2 regions of the Micromonospora sediminicola genome follow, and region 2 is predicted to be linked to the other one. Evidence: predicted binding sites of a transcription regulator. Region 2 holds the regulator's gene; the other holds the start of a gene.

Region 1 (7,322 bases), 570 kb from region 2:
GCTCGGCCAGCTTCTCCCGGTCCCACTCGGAGTCCGAGGCCTCGATCTCCTTGCGGATCTGGGCGACCCGGTCGGCGACCTCGGAGGACTGCCCGCCACCGTCGACGACGGTGGTGTTCTCCTTGTCGACCACGACGCGACGGGCGGTGCCGAGCACCTCCAGGCCGACCTGGTCGAGCTTGTAGCCCAGCTCCGGGGCGACCAGCTCGGCGCCGGTCAGGACCGCCATGTCCTGGAGCATCGCCTTGCGGCGGTCGCCGAAGCCGGGGGCCTTGACCGCGCAGACCTTGATGGTCTTGCGGATGGCGTTGACCACCAGCGTGGACAGGGCCTGGCCCTCGACGTCCTCGGCGACGATGAGCAGCGGCTTGTTGTTCTGGAGGACCTTCTCCAGCAGCGGCAGCAGCTCCTCGATGGCCGAGATCTTCTGCGTGGTGATCAGGATGTACGGGTCCTCCAGGACCGACTCCTGCCCCTCCACGTCGGTGACGAAGTTCGGCGAGATGAAGCCCTTGTCGAACTGGAGACCCTCGGTCACCTCCAGCTCGGTGGTGAGCGCCGAGCCCTCCTCGACGGTGATGACACCGTCGCGGCCGACCCGCTCCATCGCCTCGGCGATCAGCTCGCCGATGGTGGAGTCCTGCGCGGAGACGGTCGCGACATGCGCGATCGACTCCTTGCTGGCGACCTCGACGGCCTTGCCGAGCAGCGCCTCGGAGACCTTGGCGGCCGCCGCGTCGATGCCCCGCTTCAGGCCGGTCGGGTTGGTGCCGGCGGCCACGTTGCGCAGGCCCTCGCGGACCATGGCCTGGGCCAGCACGGTGGCGGTGGTGGTCCCGTCGCCGGCGACGTCGTTGGTCTTGGTCGCCACCTCCTTGACCAGCTGCGCGCCGAGGTTCTCGTACGGGTTGGTGAGCTCGATCTCCTTGGCGATGGTCACGCCGTCGTTGGTGATCGTGGGCGCACCGAACTTCTTGTCCAGGACGACGTTGCGACCGCGCGGGCCGAGGGTGACCTTGACCGCGTCCGCGAGGGCGTTGACACCGTGCTCGAGCAGGTGCCGGGCGTCGTCCGAGAAGCTGAGGATCTTCGCCATCAGTATCCCTTCGAAGCGACGTTGCCCCGGCCCGGCGAGCCGGACCGGGGCAACGACACTGATCGGTTGCTTACTTCTCGATGACCGCGAGGACGTCGCGGGCGGAGAGCACCAGGTACTCCTCGCCGGCGTACTTGACCTCGGTGCCGCCGTACTTCGAGTAGAGGACGGTGTCGCCGACCTTCACGTCGACCGGCACGCGGTTGCCCTTGTCGTCGATCCGGCCCGGGCCGACAGCGAGGACGGTGCCCTCCTGCGGCTTCTCCTTGGCGGTGTCGGGGATCACGATGCCCGAGGCGGTGGTGGTCTCGGCCTCGTTCGCCTGGACCACGATGCGGTCCTCGAGCGGCTTGATCGCAACCTTGGTCGCGGTAGTCACGGGCATACCCTCCCGGGTACTTGGTGTCGTTACCGGTCGGCATGCCGACCAGCGTCAATCTGCCACATGCCACCGGGCGGGGCCGTCGTCGCGGGTGCCGGTCCGCCTGGCGCTCAACCCCCGGGCACGGGGCCCGGGCGTTGGCACCCTCAGGGTGAGAGTGCTAATCGCAGGTTATTCCTCGGCTAGCACTCCGTCAAGGAGAGTGCCAGCGCGTCGCCCGCCGTGTCGGCCCGGAGGCGGGTCGGGAGAATGGGCGGGTGGACCTCGACCAGCTCGCCGCGCTGCGTACCCCCGAGGGGTCGGCCGCGCTCGCCGCGGCGGCGCGGGTGGCCGGCGGCGACCCGCTGGCGGCGGCCGCCGCGCTGCGCTCGGCCGGGATCCCCGGCGGGCTCGCGGCGGCGGCGTTGACCCAGGCGGAGCTGCGCCGCCGGGCCGCCGGCAAGTTCGGCGCGGTGGCGGCCGGGATGTTCCTCACCCGGCCGGGGCTGGAGCAGGCCACCCGCCGGGCGGTCGCCGACCGGCGGGCCGTGCGGCTGCGCGCCGCGGGCGTGACCACGCTCGCCGACCTGGGCTGCGGGCTGGGCGCCGACGCGCTCGCCGCGGCCCGCGCCGGCATCCGGGTGTACGCGGTGGAGGCCGACCCGGTCACCGCGGCGATGGCCGCCGCGAACGCCGAGGCGGCCGGGCTGGCCGACCTGGTCACGGTGGAGTGCGGCGACGCCACCGCGTTCGACGTGAGCCGGGTCGACGGGGCCTTTTGCGACCCGGCGCGACGGCGGGCCGGCACCGGTCGGCGCATCTTCGACCCGAACGCCTACTCGCCGCCGTGGGACTTCGTCGTCGGGCTGGCCGAGCGGGTGCCGCGCACCGTGGTCAAGGTGGCACCCGGGCTGGACCACGCGCTGATCCCGGCCGGCGCCGAGGCGGAGTGGGTGAGCGTCGACGGGGACCTGGTGGAGGCCGCGCTCTGGTGCGGCGAGCTGGCCGACGTCCCCCGCCGCGCCACAGTGCTGCGGGAGAAGGAAGGGCCCCCGGTCAACGCCTCCGGTAGCGGCGGGGCCCCCTCTTGTCAGCTGACCGGCAGCGGCGCGGTCGACGCGGCGGTGGGCCCGGTCCGGCGGTTCCTGTACGACCCGGACCCGGCAGTGGTGCGCGCGCACCTGGTCGCCGAGCTGGCCGCCGACCTCGACGCCACCCTCGCGGACCCGTCGATCGCCTACCTCTACGCGGACACGGCCCGGCCCACCCCGTACGCGCGCTGCCTGGAGGTCACCGACGTGCTGCCGTTCTCGCTCAAGCGCCTGCGGGCGCTGCTGCGGGAGCGCCGGGTCGGCCGGGTGGAGATCCTCAAGCGCGGTTCGGCGCTGGAGCCGGAGAAACTGCGCCGCGACCTGCGCCTGGCCGGCGGCGCGGCGGCCAGCCTGGTGCTGACCCGGGTCGCCGGCGCGCCGACCGTGCTGATTTGCCGCCCGGTGCCGGCCGCCGCCTGACCGCTGCCTCCGGTTTCGGCTCGCGGCAGGGCGGCGCCCGGGTTAGCTTGACCGCCATGGCGGGACAGGGCACTCCGGCGACCGCGCTGCTGACCAAGCGGAAGATCTCGCACAGCACGCACCCGTACGACGTCTCGCCGGACGCGCCGAACTACGGCGCGCTGGTCGCCGCCGCGCTCGGGGTGCCGCCGGAGCGGGTGTTCAAGTCGCTGGTCACCGAGGTGGACGGCGAGCTGACCGTGGCCGTGGTGCCGGTGACCGGCGAGCTGGACCTGAAGGCGCTCGCCGCGGCGGTGGGCGGCAAGCGGGCCGCACTGGCCGACCGGGCGGTGGCCGAGCGGGCGACCGGCTACGTCCGGGGCGGGATCAGCCCGCTCGGGCAGCGCCGGCGGCTGCCGACGGTGGTCGACGCCTCCGCGTCGACACACCCGACGGTGTACGTCTCGGCCGGCCGCCGGGGCCTGCAGGTGCAGCTCGCGCCGGGTGACCTGGTGGCGCTCACCGGGGCGCGGACCGCCCCGATCGCGGCCGGTTGAACCACCCGTAGCGGGACGGTGGGAGCGTTTCCGCCGTGGGTGTCGGCCGAGTGACAACCGCGTTGCTGAATTGTTACCGCCGCCAACAAACTTCTGACCTCGGCACTCTTGCGGAGCGTGGGAAGCGCGGAATACGTTGCCGGACACAACAAAACATCGACCTCTACTCCCCCACCCCCGAAAGGACCCGTGCACATGCGCAAGGGACTCCTCACCTTCGCGGCCGTCGGTCTCCTCGCGACCGGCAGCATGGCCGCCTGTGGTGACAACGGCGGTTCTTCCGACCAGGCCGGCGGCTCCACCGACAAGAAGCCGAAGATCGGCGTGATCCTGCCGGACAGCAAGTCCTCCGCCCGCTGGGAGGGCGCGGACCGCAAGTTCCTCAAGGAGGCGTTCGACGCCGCCGGCGTGGAGTCGGACATCCAGAACGCGCAGAACGACAAGACCGCGTTCCAGACCATCGCCGACCAGATGATCACCAACGGCGTCAACGTCCTGATGATCGTCAACCTGGACTCCGGCACCGGCAAGGCCGTGCTCGACAAGGCCAAGTCGCAGGGCGTCGCCACCATCGACTACGACCGGCTGACCCTGGGCGGCTCCGCCCAGTACTACGTCAGCTTCGACAACGAGGCCGTCGGCAAGCTCCAGGGCGAGGGCCTGAGCAAGTGCCTGACCGACAAGGCCGTCAAGAACCCGTCGATCGCGTACCTCAACGGCTCGCCGACCGACAACAACGCCACCCTGTTCAAGAACGGGTACGACTCGGTCCTCAAGCCGAAGTTCGACTCGAAGGAGTACACCAAGGTCGCCGACGACTCGGTGCCGGCCTGGGACAACGCGCAGGCCGCCACGATCTTCGAGCAGCAGCTGACCAAGGCCGGCGGCAAGATCGACGGCGTGCTCGCCGCCAACGACGGTCTGGGCAACGCGGCCATCTCGGTGCTCAAGAAGAACAAGCTCAACGGCAAGGTCCCGGTGACCGGTCAGGACGCCACCAAGGAGGGCCTGCAGAACATCCTCGCCGGTGACCAGTGCATGACCGTCTACAAGGCGGTCAAGAAGGAGGCGGACGCCGCCGCCGAGCTGGCCATCGCGCTCGCCAAGGGCGAGAAGAAGGAGACCGGCCAGACCGTCAAGGACCCGGAGGGCAACCGGGACGTGCCGGCCGTGCTGCTGGAGCCGAAGGCCATCTACAAGGACAACGTCAAGGACGTGGTGGCCGACAACTACGTCACCAAGGAAGAGCTCTGCACCGGTGCGTTCGCCAAGCTCTGCACCGACGCCGGCGTGAGCTGACCCAACCCGCTCAGGCGGCGCCGCCCGGCACGGGGAAACCCGGGTCGGGCGGCGCCCACGCCGGACGGGATCCGAGACCTCCCCTCCGCCCAAAGGAGACACCCGTGTCCGCAACCCCCCTGCTGGAGCTACGCGGGATCGACAAGAGCTTCGGTCCCGTCCAGGTGCTGCGTGACGTCGCCTTCACCGCCCACCCCGGCGAGGTGACCGCGCTGGTCGGCGACAACGGCGCCGGCAAGTCGACCCTGGTCAAGTGCATCAGCGGCATCTACCCCACCGACGCCGGCGAGTTCCTCTTCGACGGCCGGCCGGTGAGCATCAGCAGCCCCCGGGACGCCGCCGCGCTCGGGATCGAGGTCGTCTACCAGGACCTGGCCCTCTGCGACAACCTCGACATCGTGCAGAACATGTTCCTCGGCCGGGAGAAGCGCAGCGGCATCGTGCTCGACGAGCCGACCATGGAGCAGATGGCCGCCGAAACCCTGGCCGGCCTCAGCGTCCGCACCGTGAAGTCGCTGCGCCAGCACGTGTCCAGCCTCTCCGGCGGCCAGCGGCAGACCGTCGCCATCGCCAAGGCGGTGCTCTGGAACAGCAAGCTGGTCATCCTGGACGAGCCGACCGCCGCGCTCGGCGTCGCGCAGACCGCCCAGGTGCTGGAGCTGGTCCGCCGGCTGGCCGACAACGGCCTGGCCGTCGTGCTCATCTCGCACAACATGAACGACGTCTTCGCCGTCTCCGACCGGATCGCCGCGCTCTACCTCGGCCAGATGGTCGCCCAGGTGAAGACCACCGACATCACCCACTCGCAGGTGGTCGAGCTGATCACCGCCGGCCGTTCCGGCGGCCTCGGCCTCGCCGGCGAACCGGGCAGCAACGGCACCGGCGCCGCGCCCGCCGACACCACCCCAGGAGCCGTCCGATGACCGCCACCGTCGTGAAGAAGGAAGGCCCCGCCGGCGTCGCCCCGGCGCCGACCGTGGGCAGCCACGTGAACAACTACTGGCGCCGGGTACGTGGCGGCGACATCGGTGCCCTGCCCGCGGTGATCATGCTCCTCGTGCTCGCCGTGGGCTTCTCGATCGCCCGCCCGTCGTTCTTCACCGCCGGCAACCTCGCGAACCTGTTCACCCAGGGCGCCGCGGTCACGTTGATCGCCATGGGTCTGGTGTTCGTGCTGCTGCTCGGCGAGATCGACCTCTCCGCCGGCTTCGCCAGCGGCGTCTGCGCCGCGATCCTGGCCAACGTGGTCACCGTGCTCGGCTACCCCTGGTACGTGGCGGTGCTCGCCGCCGTCGTCACCGGCGTGGTCATCGGCACCGTGCTCGGCCTGCTGGTCGCGAAGGTCGGCATCCCGTCCTTCGTGGTCACCCTCGCCGGCTTCCTCGCCTTCCAGGGCGTCGTGCTGACGCTCATGGACGAGGGTGCCAACATCGCGGTCCGCGACGACACCCTGGTCGCGATCGCCAACCGCAACCTCTCCCCGGCGCTGGGCTGGGCGCTGGCCGCGGTGGCCGTCGCCGGCTACGCGGCCGTGCAGCTGCTGCGGCACCGCAACCGGTCCGCCCGCGGCCTGCTCACCGACCCGATCGCGGTGGTCGCGGCCCGGATCGGCGGACTCGCCGTGATCCTCGGCCTCGCGGTCTACGTGCTCAACCTGGAGCGCAGCCGCAACGTGCTGGTCGTCTCGCTCAAGGGCGTGCCGATCGTGGTGCCGATCATCGCGCTGCTGCTGGTCGTCTGGACGTTCGTGCTCCAGCGCACCAGCTACGGCCGGCACATCTACGCCGTCGGCGGCAATGCCGAGGCGGCCCGCCGGGCCGGCATCAGCGTGGACCGGATCCGCATCTCCGTGTTCGTCATCTGCTCCGGGATGGCCGCCATCGGCGGCATCGTGGCGGCCAGCCGGGCCAACTCGGTCGACCCCAACACCGGTGGCAGTAACGTACTGCTCTACGCCGTCGGCGCGGCGGTGATCGGCGGCACCAGCCTCTTCGGCGGCAAGGGCCGGGTCCTCGACGCCGTGCTCGGTGGCGCGGTGGTCGCGGTGATCGACAACGGTATGGGACTGATGGGGTACAGCTCGGGCGTGAAGTTCGTGGTCACCGGCGTGGTGCTGCTCGCCGCGGCGACCATCGACGCGCTGTCGCGACGGCGCGCCGCCGCCACCGGCGTGCGCTGACCCCGGGTACGGACACACCATGGCAGTGGCAATGCGCGCGGGACCGAGCCAGGACGAGATCCGCCGGCAGAACCTGGGCGCATTGCTCCGCTACGTGCACGTGCACGGGGCCACCACCCGCGCGGAGCTGACCACCGCGCTCGGGCTCAACCGCAGCACCATCGGCGCGCTGACCGCGGACCTGGCCGGCGCCGGTCTGGTCAGCGAGGGGACGCCGAAGGAGACCGGCCGGGCCGGGCGACCGTCACTGGTCGTCCGGCCCGAGTCGGGACGGGTCTACGCGTACGCGTACAGCGTCGAGGTGGACCGGCTGCGGGCCGCACGGGTCGGGCTCGGCGGT
Region 2 (7,322 bases):
GTCATGGCCGCGTCCACGCTGTTCACCCTGCCGGTGATCGTGTTCTTCCTGCTGGTCCAGCGTCGGATGGTCTCCGGCCTGGTCGCCGGCGCGGTCAAGGGCTGAGCCTAGGCTGATCGCCATGACGGGCAGGCTGGTGGCGGTGAACCTCGGCACGGTCACCGAGGCGGAGTGGGCGGGCGACGCGAGCGGTCGCAGCGGCATCGACAAGCGTCCGGCCGAGGGCCGGGTGCCGGTCACGGCCGCCGGGCTGGCCGGCGACTTCATCGGCGAGCCGGCCCACCACGGCGGCCCCGACCAGGCGGTCTACGCGTACGCCGAGGAGGACGCCGCCTGGTGGGCCGCGGAGCTGGGGCGGCAGCCCCGCCCGGGCGTCTTCGGGGAGAACCTCAGCACCTGGGCCGTGGACGTGACCGGCGCGGTCGTCGGCGAGTGCTGGGCGGTCGGCTCCGCGTTGCTCCAGGTGACCAAGCCGCGCACGCCGTGCCGGACGTTCGCCGGCTTCTGGGGCGTACCGGACCTGATCAAGCGGTTCACCCTGCGGGGCGCGCCCGGCGCCTACCTGCGGGTGCTGCGCGAGGGTGAGATCGGCGCCGGCGACCCGGTCGAGGTGGTCGACCGGCCGGCGCACGGGGTGACCGTCGGCGAGGTGTTCCGCGCGACCACGCTGGAGCCGGAGCTCCTGCCCCGCCTGCTCGACGCGCCGGAACTGCCCGGGCCGCTGCGGGAGAAGGTCCGCCGCCGGCTCGCCGGCTGACCGGCGCCGGCCGGATCACGTCGCGGCGAAGACCTCGGCCAGCACCTGCGTGGCCGGGTCACCCTTCACCCGGTCCCAGGTGCCCTGCTCGGCCGTCCACTCCAGGTTCGCGAAGCGGACCCGCTTCACGCCGTGGTCGTCGGCGTGCGACACCAGCCAGTGCGCGTAGCGCCAGCCGTCGCGGTCGTCGCCGGCCGGCACCGTCAGCCCGGTGAGGTCGGTCCCCGCGGTCAGCCGGGGCAACCCCCAGTCGAGCGTGAGCCCCTCCAGCAGCGCACTGGCGGCGGCCGGGCCGCGCATGGTCGGCGTCGAACCGACGGTGCAGGCCACCGCGCCGGTCGCCTCACCCAGCAGGGCACGGGTCAGGACCTGCGACTCGTCCGCCCACTTCTGGTACGCCTCGGGGTAGGCCGACCGCTGCACCCGCTGGGCGGCCTCGGTGACCCGCATCCGCTCCCAGCCCCTGACCTTCTTCAACGCGGCGTAGAACTTGTTCGCCGCGTAGCGCGGGTCCTGGATCTCCTCCGGCGTGCCCCAACCCTGGCTCGGGCGCTGCTGGAACAGGCCCAGGGAGTCCCGGTCGCCGTGCGCGATGTTGCGCAGGTGCGACTCCTGGTAGGCGGTGGCCAGCGCCACCACCACCGCCCGCTCGGGCATCCGGCGCTGCACGCCGATGGCCGCGATGGTGGCCGCGTTCGCCATCTGGTCGGCGCCGAGCACCACCTCGCCGTCGGCCTGCACCGTGCAGGTCCGGCTGGCCACCGGCAGACGCAGGTGGTGACCGAACTGCTTGGTGACGAACCAGATCGCGAGCAGGGCCAGCACACACACCGCCACACCAGCTGCCACGATCGCCGCTCGCGTCCGCACCCGCACCCCCTGTCCCGACAGTCCGACCAGCGTACGTCGGCCACCTCACCTCCCGGCTCGGCCGACCGGCTGTCTCACCCCGGCGTCACCGGGCCGCCACGTACCGCGCCGATGTGGCCGCCGGTGAGCGGCGCTCCCGCCCCTCAGTCTCCGGCCGGCACCCACGACGCGGGACGCTTCTCCCGGAACGCCAGGACCCCCTCGCGCCCTTCGTCGGAGAGGAAGTACCCGGTGGAGAGCGCCGCCAACTCGGCGATCTCGGCCCGCAGGTCGGTGGCGGCCGGGCGGCGCAGCAGCTCCTTCGCCCCGGCCAGGGCACGAGGCGCCCCCCTGACCAGCGAGGCGCAGTACCGCTCCACGGCGGCGTCCAGCCCGTCCGCCGGCACCGCGGCGGTGACCAGGCCGATCTCGGCGGCCCGCCGGCCGTCGAAGGTGTCCCCGGTCAGGTACAACTCGGCCGCCGCCCGGGGGCTCAGCCGTGGCAGCACGGTCGCCGAGATCACCGCCGGGATCACCCCGATCCGCACCTCGGTGAACGCGAACGTCGCCTCCTCGGCGCAGACCGCCAGGTCGGCGGCCGCGATCAGGCCCAGCCCGCCGGCCCGGGCCGGCCCGGCGACCCGGGCCAGCACCGGCTTCGGGCACTCCCGCACGGCGACCAGCACGTCGCCGAGCATCCCGGCGGGCACGGTCCCGCTCGCGTACGCGGCGGCGGTCTCCTTCAGGTCGGCGCCGGAGCAGAAGACCGGACCGGTGTGGTCCAGCACGATCGCCCGGACCGTGTCGTCGGCGACCGCGGCGGCCAGCCCGGCCAGCAGCTCGGTCATCAGCGCCGTGGAGAGCGCGTTGCGGTTGTGCGGGCTGTCCAGGGTGAGGGTGGTCACCCCACGGGCCGTGGCGACCCGCACGAGAGCGTCCGGAGAGGTCATGCCGGGCACACTAGTGGCCATGCCCGGCGTCCTTCCAGAAGGCGAACCCGTCCCGCGCGACGGCTCGCTGCCCGCCGCCGCCCGCCGCGCCGTCGGCGCCCGCGGTTTCGGCGTGTACGTGCACGTCCCGTTCTGCGCCAGCCGGTGCGGCTACTGCGACTTCAACACGTACACCGCGTCGGAGCTGGGCGGCGGGGCGAGCCGGGAGACGTACGCCGACAGCGTGCTGGCCGAGCTGGCGCTCGCCGCCCGGGTGCTCGGCGACACGCCGCCGCCGCGGGTCGACACCGTCTTCGTCGGCGGCGGCACGCCCACCCTGCTGCCCGCCGACGACCTGGCCCGGATCCTCGACGGCATCGACCGCACCTGGGGGTTGGCCGCCGGCGCCGAGGTGACCACCGAGGCCAACCCCGAGTCGGTCACCCCGGAGTCGCTCAAGACGCTGCGGGCCGCCGGCTACACCCGCATCTCGCTGGGCATGCAGTCCGCCGCGCCGGGGGTGCTCGCGGTGCTCGACCGCCGGCACAGCGCCGGTCGGGCCACCGCCGCCGCCCGGGAGGCGCGCGACGCCGGATTCGACCACGTCAACCTGGACCTGATCTACGGCACGCCGGGGGAGACGGCCGAGGACTTCGCCGCCTCGCTGGCGCAGGTGGTCGAGGCGGGGGTGGACCACGTCAGCGCGTACGCCCTGATCGTGGAGGACGGCACCCGGCTGGCCGCGCGGATGCGCCGGGGCGAGCTGCCGTACCCCTCCGACGACGTGGCGGCCGACCGCTACCTGGCCGCGGAGGAGGCGCTCGGCGCGGCCGGCTTCTCCTGGTACGAGGTGTCCAACTGGGCCCGCTCGGCGGCGGCGGCGTGCCGGCACAACCTGCTCTACTGGACCGGCGCCGACTGGTGGGGCCTGGGCCCGGGCGCGCACAGCCACGTCGGCGGGGTGCGCTGGTGGAACGTCAAGCACCCGACCGCGTACGCGGCGCGGCTGGCCGAGGGCGCGTCACCGGCGCTGGCCCGGGAACGGCTGACGCCCGACGAGCAGCACATGGAGGACGTGATGCTGCGGGTGCGGCTCGCCTCCGGGCTGCCGCTGGGCGTGCTCGACGAGGCCGGCCGGGCCGGCGCCGAACGGGCCCGGGACGCGGGGCTGCTGGACGCCGGGGCGTACGCGCGGGGCCTGGTGGTGCTGACCCTGCGCGGCCGGCTGCTGGCCGACGCGGTGGTCCGCGACCTGCTGCCCTGACCGGCGCCGGCCGGCCCCGTCGCCCGGGACCGGCCGGAGCGGATCACTTGATCAGGCTGGCCGACATCGGGTAGCGGTAGAGCTGACCCTCGTTGGCCTTCACCCCGGCCAGGATGCCGAAGACGATGCCGACGATCATGGCGCCGAAGCCGATCACCAGGCCGATCAGGATGCAGGTGAGGATCCAGCCGACCAGCGCGATGACCGACCAGATGAGCTGGAAGTTGAGCGCGGCGATCGCGTGCGCCCGGACGGTGGGCGACTGGTTGCCCCGGGCCAGCAGCGCCACCAGCGGCGCGATCCAGCCCAGCACGCCGCCACCGATCAGCATCCCGGCGGCGCCGCCGAAGTGCGCGACCAGGGCCCAGGTCTTGTCGTCGTTGTTGGCGTAACCGGCCGGCGGGCCGTAGCCGCCGCCACCGGGGTAGCCGGCGCCGTAGCCCGGCGCGCCGCCGCCCGGCGGGGGATAGCCACCCGGCGGCGGGTAGCCGCCGCCCGACGGGGGTTGGCCGCCCGGGGGCGGATAGTCACCCGGCGGGGGATAGCCGCCCGCCGCCGGTGCCCCGGACAGTGGTGCGGTGGGCGGCTCACCGGCGGGCGAGGAGCCGTAGGGCGCCGACGGCGCGGTCGGGTCGGGCTGGGGGCCGGGGTCCCCCGCTCCGGGAGGGCGAGGAGGTTCAGTCATGCACGTCACGGTAGGTCCCGCCGGCAAGTGGCACCAGGGCTGTTCGGCCCCGGCGCGTCGACGGAGGGCGGTGGGGCGCACCGGAGGTCCGTCGCTGATCATCGCGTCGGCGGGGGTGCCGACGTAGACTGGCACTCGCTACAGTCGAGTGCCAGCCGCGTCAGGAGGTGGGGGACATGGGTCTCGACGACCGGAAGCTCGCCGTGCTGCGCGCGATCGTCGAGGACTACGTCGCCACGCAGGAGCCGGTGGGCAGCAAGGCCCTGGTCGAGCGGCACCAGCTCGGCGTCTCGCCGGCGACCGTGCGCAACGACATGGCGGTGCTGGAGGAGGAGGGCTACATCCGGCAGCCGCACACCAGCGCCGGCCGGGTGCCCACCGACCGTGGCTACCGCCTCTTCGTCGACCGGCTGTCCCGGGTCAAGCCGCTCAGTCCGGCCGAGCGGCGGGCGATCGAGCGCTTCCTGGTCGGCGCCGTCGACCTCGACGACGTGGTGCACCGCACGGTCCGGCTGCTCGCCCAGCTCACCCGGCAGGTCGCCGTGGTGCAGTACCCGAGCCTGGCCCGCTCCAAGGTGCGCCACCTGGAGCTGGTGCCGATCTCCACCACCCGGCTGATGGTCGTCATGATCGCCGACACCGGCCGGGTCGAGCAGCGGCTGGTGGAGCTGCCCGCCCCGGTGCCCGCCGACGACGTGACCGACCTGCGCCGGCTGGTGAACGAGAAGCTCGTCGGCAGCCAGCTCGCCGAGACGCCGCCGCTGGTGCAGGCGCTCGTCGACGAGTCGGCGCCGCATCTGCGCCCGGCCATGACCACGCTCTCCACCGTGCTGCTGGAGACGCTCGTGGAACGGCACGAGGAGCGCCTCGCGCTGGCCGGCCAGGCCAACCTCACCCGGGGTGGCCTGCTCGACTTCCAGGGTTCGCTGCGGCCCATCCTGGAGGCGCTCGAAGAAGAGGTCGTGCTGCTCAAGCTGATCGGCGAGACCGAGCCGAGCACCACCCGGGTGCTCATCGGCGACGAGAACGAATACGACAACCTGCGGGCCGCCTCGGTGGTCAGCACCGGCTACGGACCGGGCAGCACGATCGTCGGCGGCCTCGGCGTGCTCGGGCCGACCCGGATGGACTACCCCGGCAATATCGCCATGGTGAGGGCCGTGGCACGCTACGTGGGCGAACTGCTGGCCCAGAACTGACCAGTCAGGGCCGACGGCCGGTTCCGGCCGACGACCGGAGCGACGCGAGACGAACATGAGGACACCTAACGCAGTGGCCAGGGACTACTACGGCATTCTCGGCGTGAGCCGGGACGCCTCCGACGACGAGATCAAGCGCGCCTACCGCAAGCTGGCGCGGCAGTTCCACCCGGACGTCAATCCGGACCCGGAGGCCCAGGAGAAGTTCAAGGACATCAACGCCGCGTACGAGGTCCTCTCGGACGACCGGAAGCGGCAGATCGTCGACCTGGGCGGCGACCCGCTCGCCCCGGGCGGCGGTGGCGCGGGCGGTCCCGGCGGCCCGGGCGGCGCCGGTCCGTTCGTCGGCTTCCAGGACATCATGGACGCGTTCTTCGGCGGCGCCGCGGGCGGCAGCCGGGGCCCGCGTCCGCGTACCCGCCCCGGCGCGGACGCGATCCTGCGCCTGGAACTGGACCTCAACGAGACCGCGTTCGGCGTCGAGGCGCCGATCACCGTCGACACCGCGGTGCTCTGCACCACCTGCTCCGGCGCCGGCACCGCCGCCGGCACCCACCTGGCCACCTGCGAGGCGTGCGGCGGCCGCGGCGAGGTGCAGTCGGTGCAGCGGACCTTCCTCGGCCAGGTGGTCTCGGCCCGGCCCTGCACCGTCTGCCAGGGCTACGGCACCACCATCCCGCACCCCTGCCCGACCTGCGCCGGCGACGGCCGGGTGCGTACCCGCCGTTCGCTGACCGTCAAGATCCCGGCCGGGGTCGAGGACGGCATGCGGATCCGCCTGGCCCAGCAGGGCGAGGTCGGCCCGGGCGGCGGCACCGCCGGCGACCTCTACGTCGAGATCCACGAGCGGCCGCACGACGTCTACTCCCGCAAGGGCGACGACCTGCACTGCCGGGTGACGGTGCCGATGACCGCCGCCGCGCTCGGCACCCGGCTGACCATCAAGACGCTGGACAGCGAGGAGACGGTCGACGTTAAGCCCGGCACCCAGCCCGGCAGCACGCTGCGGCTGCGCGCCCGGGGCGTACCGCACCTGCGCGGCACCGGCCGGGGTGACCTCTACGTGCACCTGGACGTGCGTACCCCGACCAAGCTCGACGCCGACCAGGAGCGGATGCTGCGCGACTTCGCCAAGACGCGCGGCGAGGAGGTCGCCGAGCTGACCAAGCAGGGCGGCTTCTTCTCCCGGATGCGCGACGCCTTCAACGGGCACGCCTGAGGTGTCCGCGCCGCTGTTCCTGGTCGACGCGCTGCCCACCGGTGACACGCTGACGCTGGACGGCCCGGAGGGCCACCACGCGGCCACCGTGCAGCGGCTGCGCGTCGGCGAGGAACTGGTGCTCGCCGACGGCCGGGGCGGCACCGCCGCCGCGGTGGTCACCGCCGTCGGCCGCGGCACGCTCGACCTGCGGCTCACCAGCCGGGGGTACGCGGACGCTCCGGTGCCCCGGCTGGTGGTGGTGCAGGGCATCGCCAAGGGCGACCGGGGCGAGCTGGCCGTGCAGGCGATGACCGAGGTGGGCGTGGACGAGATCGTGCCGTGGGCGGCGTCCCGCTCGGTCGTGCAGTGGCGCGGCGACCGGGGCGTACGGGCCCGGGAGAAGTGGGCGGCCACCGCCCGCGAGGCCGCCAAGCAGGC

Evidence for each region. Region 2 encodes HrcA, which represses chaperone genes, less so after heat shock. Its sites were predicted from a motif close to GGTTNGCACNCTCNNNNNGAGNGTGCNAACC; they were not measured.
Region 1: a site for HrcA is predicted at 1,614-1,644, ahead of groES (co-chaperone GroES). Genes of this name have one in related genera too.

Annotation. Positions count from the first base shown of each region.
Region 1 is NZ_FLRH01000003.1:1,308,473-1,315,794, reverse strand. Features, by position in the region: gene groL (chaperonin GroEL) at 1-1,096, opposite strand, end outside; gene groES (co-chaperone GroES) at 1,167-1,481, opposite strand; gene GA0070622_RS06835 (THUMP-like domain-containing protein) at 1,736-2,968, shown strand; gene ybaK (Cys-tRNA(Pro) deacylase) at 3,025-3,504, shown strand; gene GA0070622_RS06825 (sugar ABC transporter substrate-binding protein) at 3,700-4,803, shown strand; gene GA0070622_RS06820 (ATP-binding cassette domain-containing protein) at 4,908-5,726, shown strand; gene GA0070622_RS06815 (sugar ABC transporter permease) at 5,723-6,982, shown strand; gene GA0070622_RS06810 (ROK family protein) at 7,014-7,322, shown strand, end outside.
Region 2 is NZ_FLRH01000003.1:1,874,329-1,881,650, forward strand. Features, by position in the region: gene GA0070622_RS09430 (carbohydrate ABC transporter permease) at 1-105, shown strand, start outside; gene GA0070622_RS09435 (MOSC domain-containing protein) at 122-757, shown strand; gene GA0070622_RS09440 (hypothetical protein) at 773-1,633, opposite strand; gene GA0070622_RS09445 (enoyl-CoA hydratase family protein) at 1,771-2,556, opposite strand; gene hemW (radical SAM family heme chaperone HemW) at 2,576-3,799, shown strand; gene GA0070622_RS09455 (DUF4870 domain-containing protein) at 3,843-4,484, opposite strand; gene hrcA (heat-inducible transcriptional repressor HrcA) at 4,661-5,683, shown strand; gene dnaJ (molecular chaperone DnaJ) at 5,757-6,902, shown strand; gene GA0070622_RS09470 (16S rRNA (uracil(1498)-N(3))-methyltransferase) at 6,904-7,322, shown strand, end outside.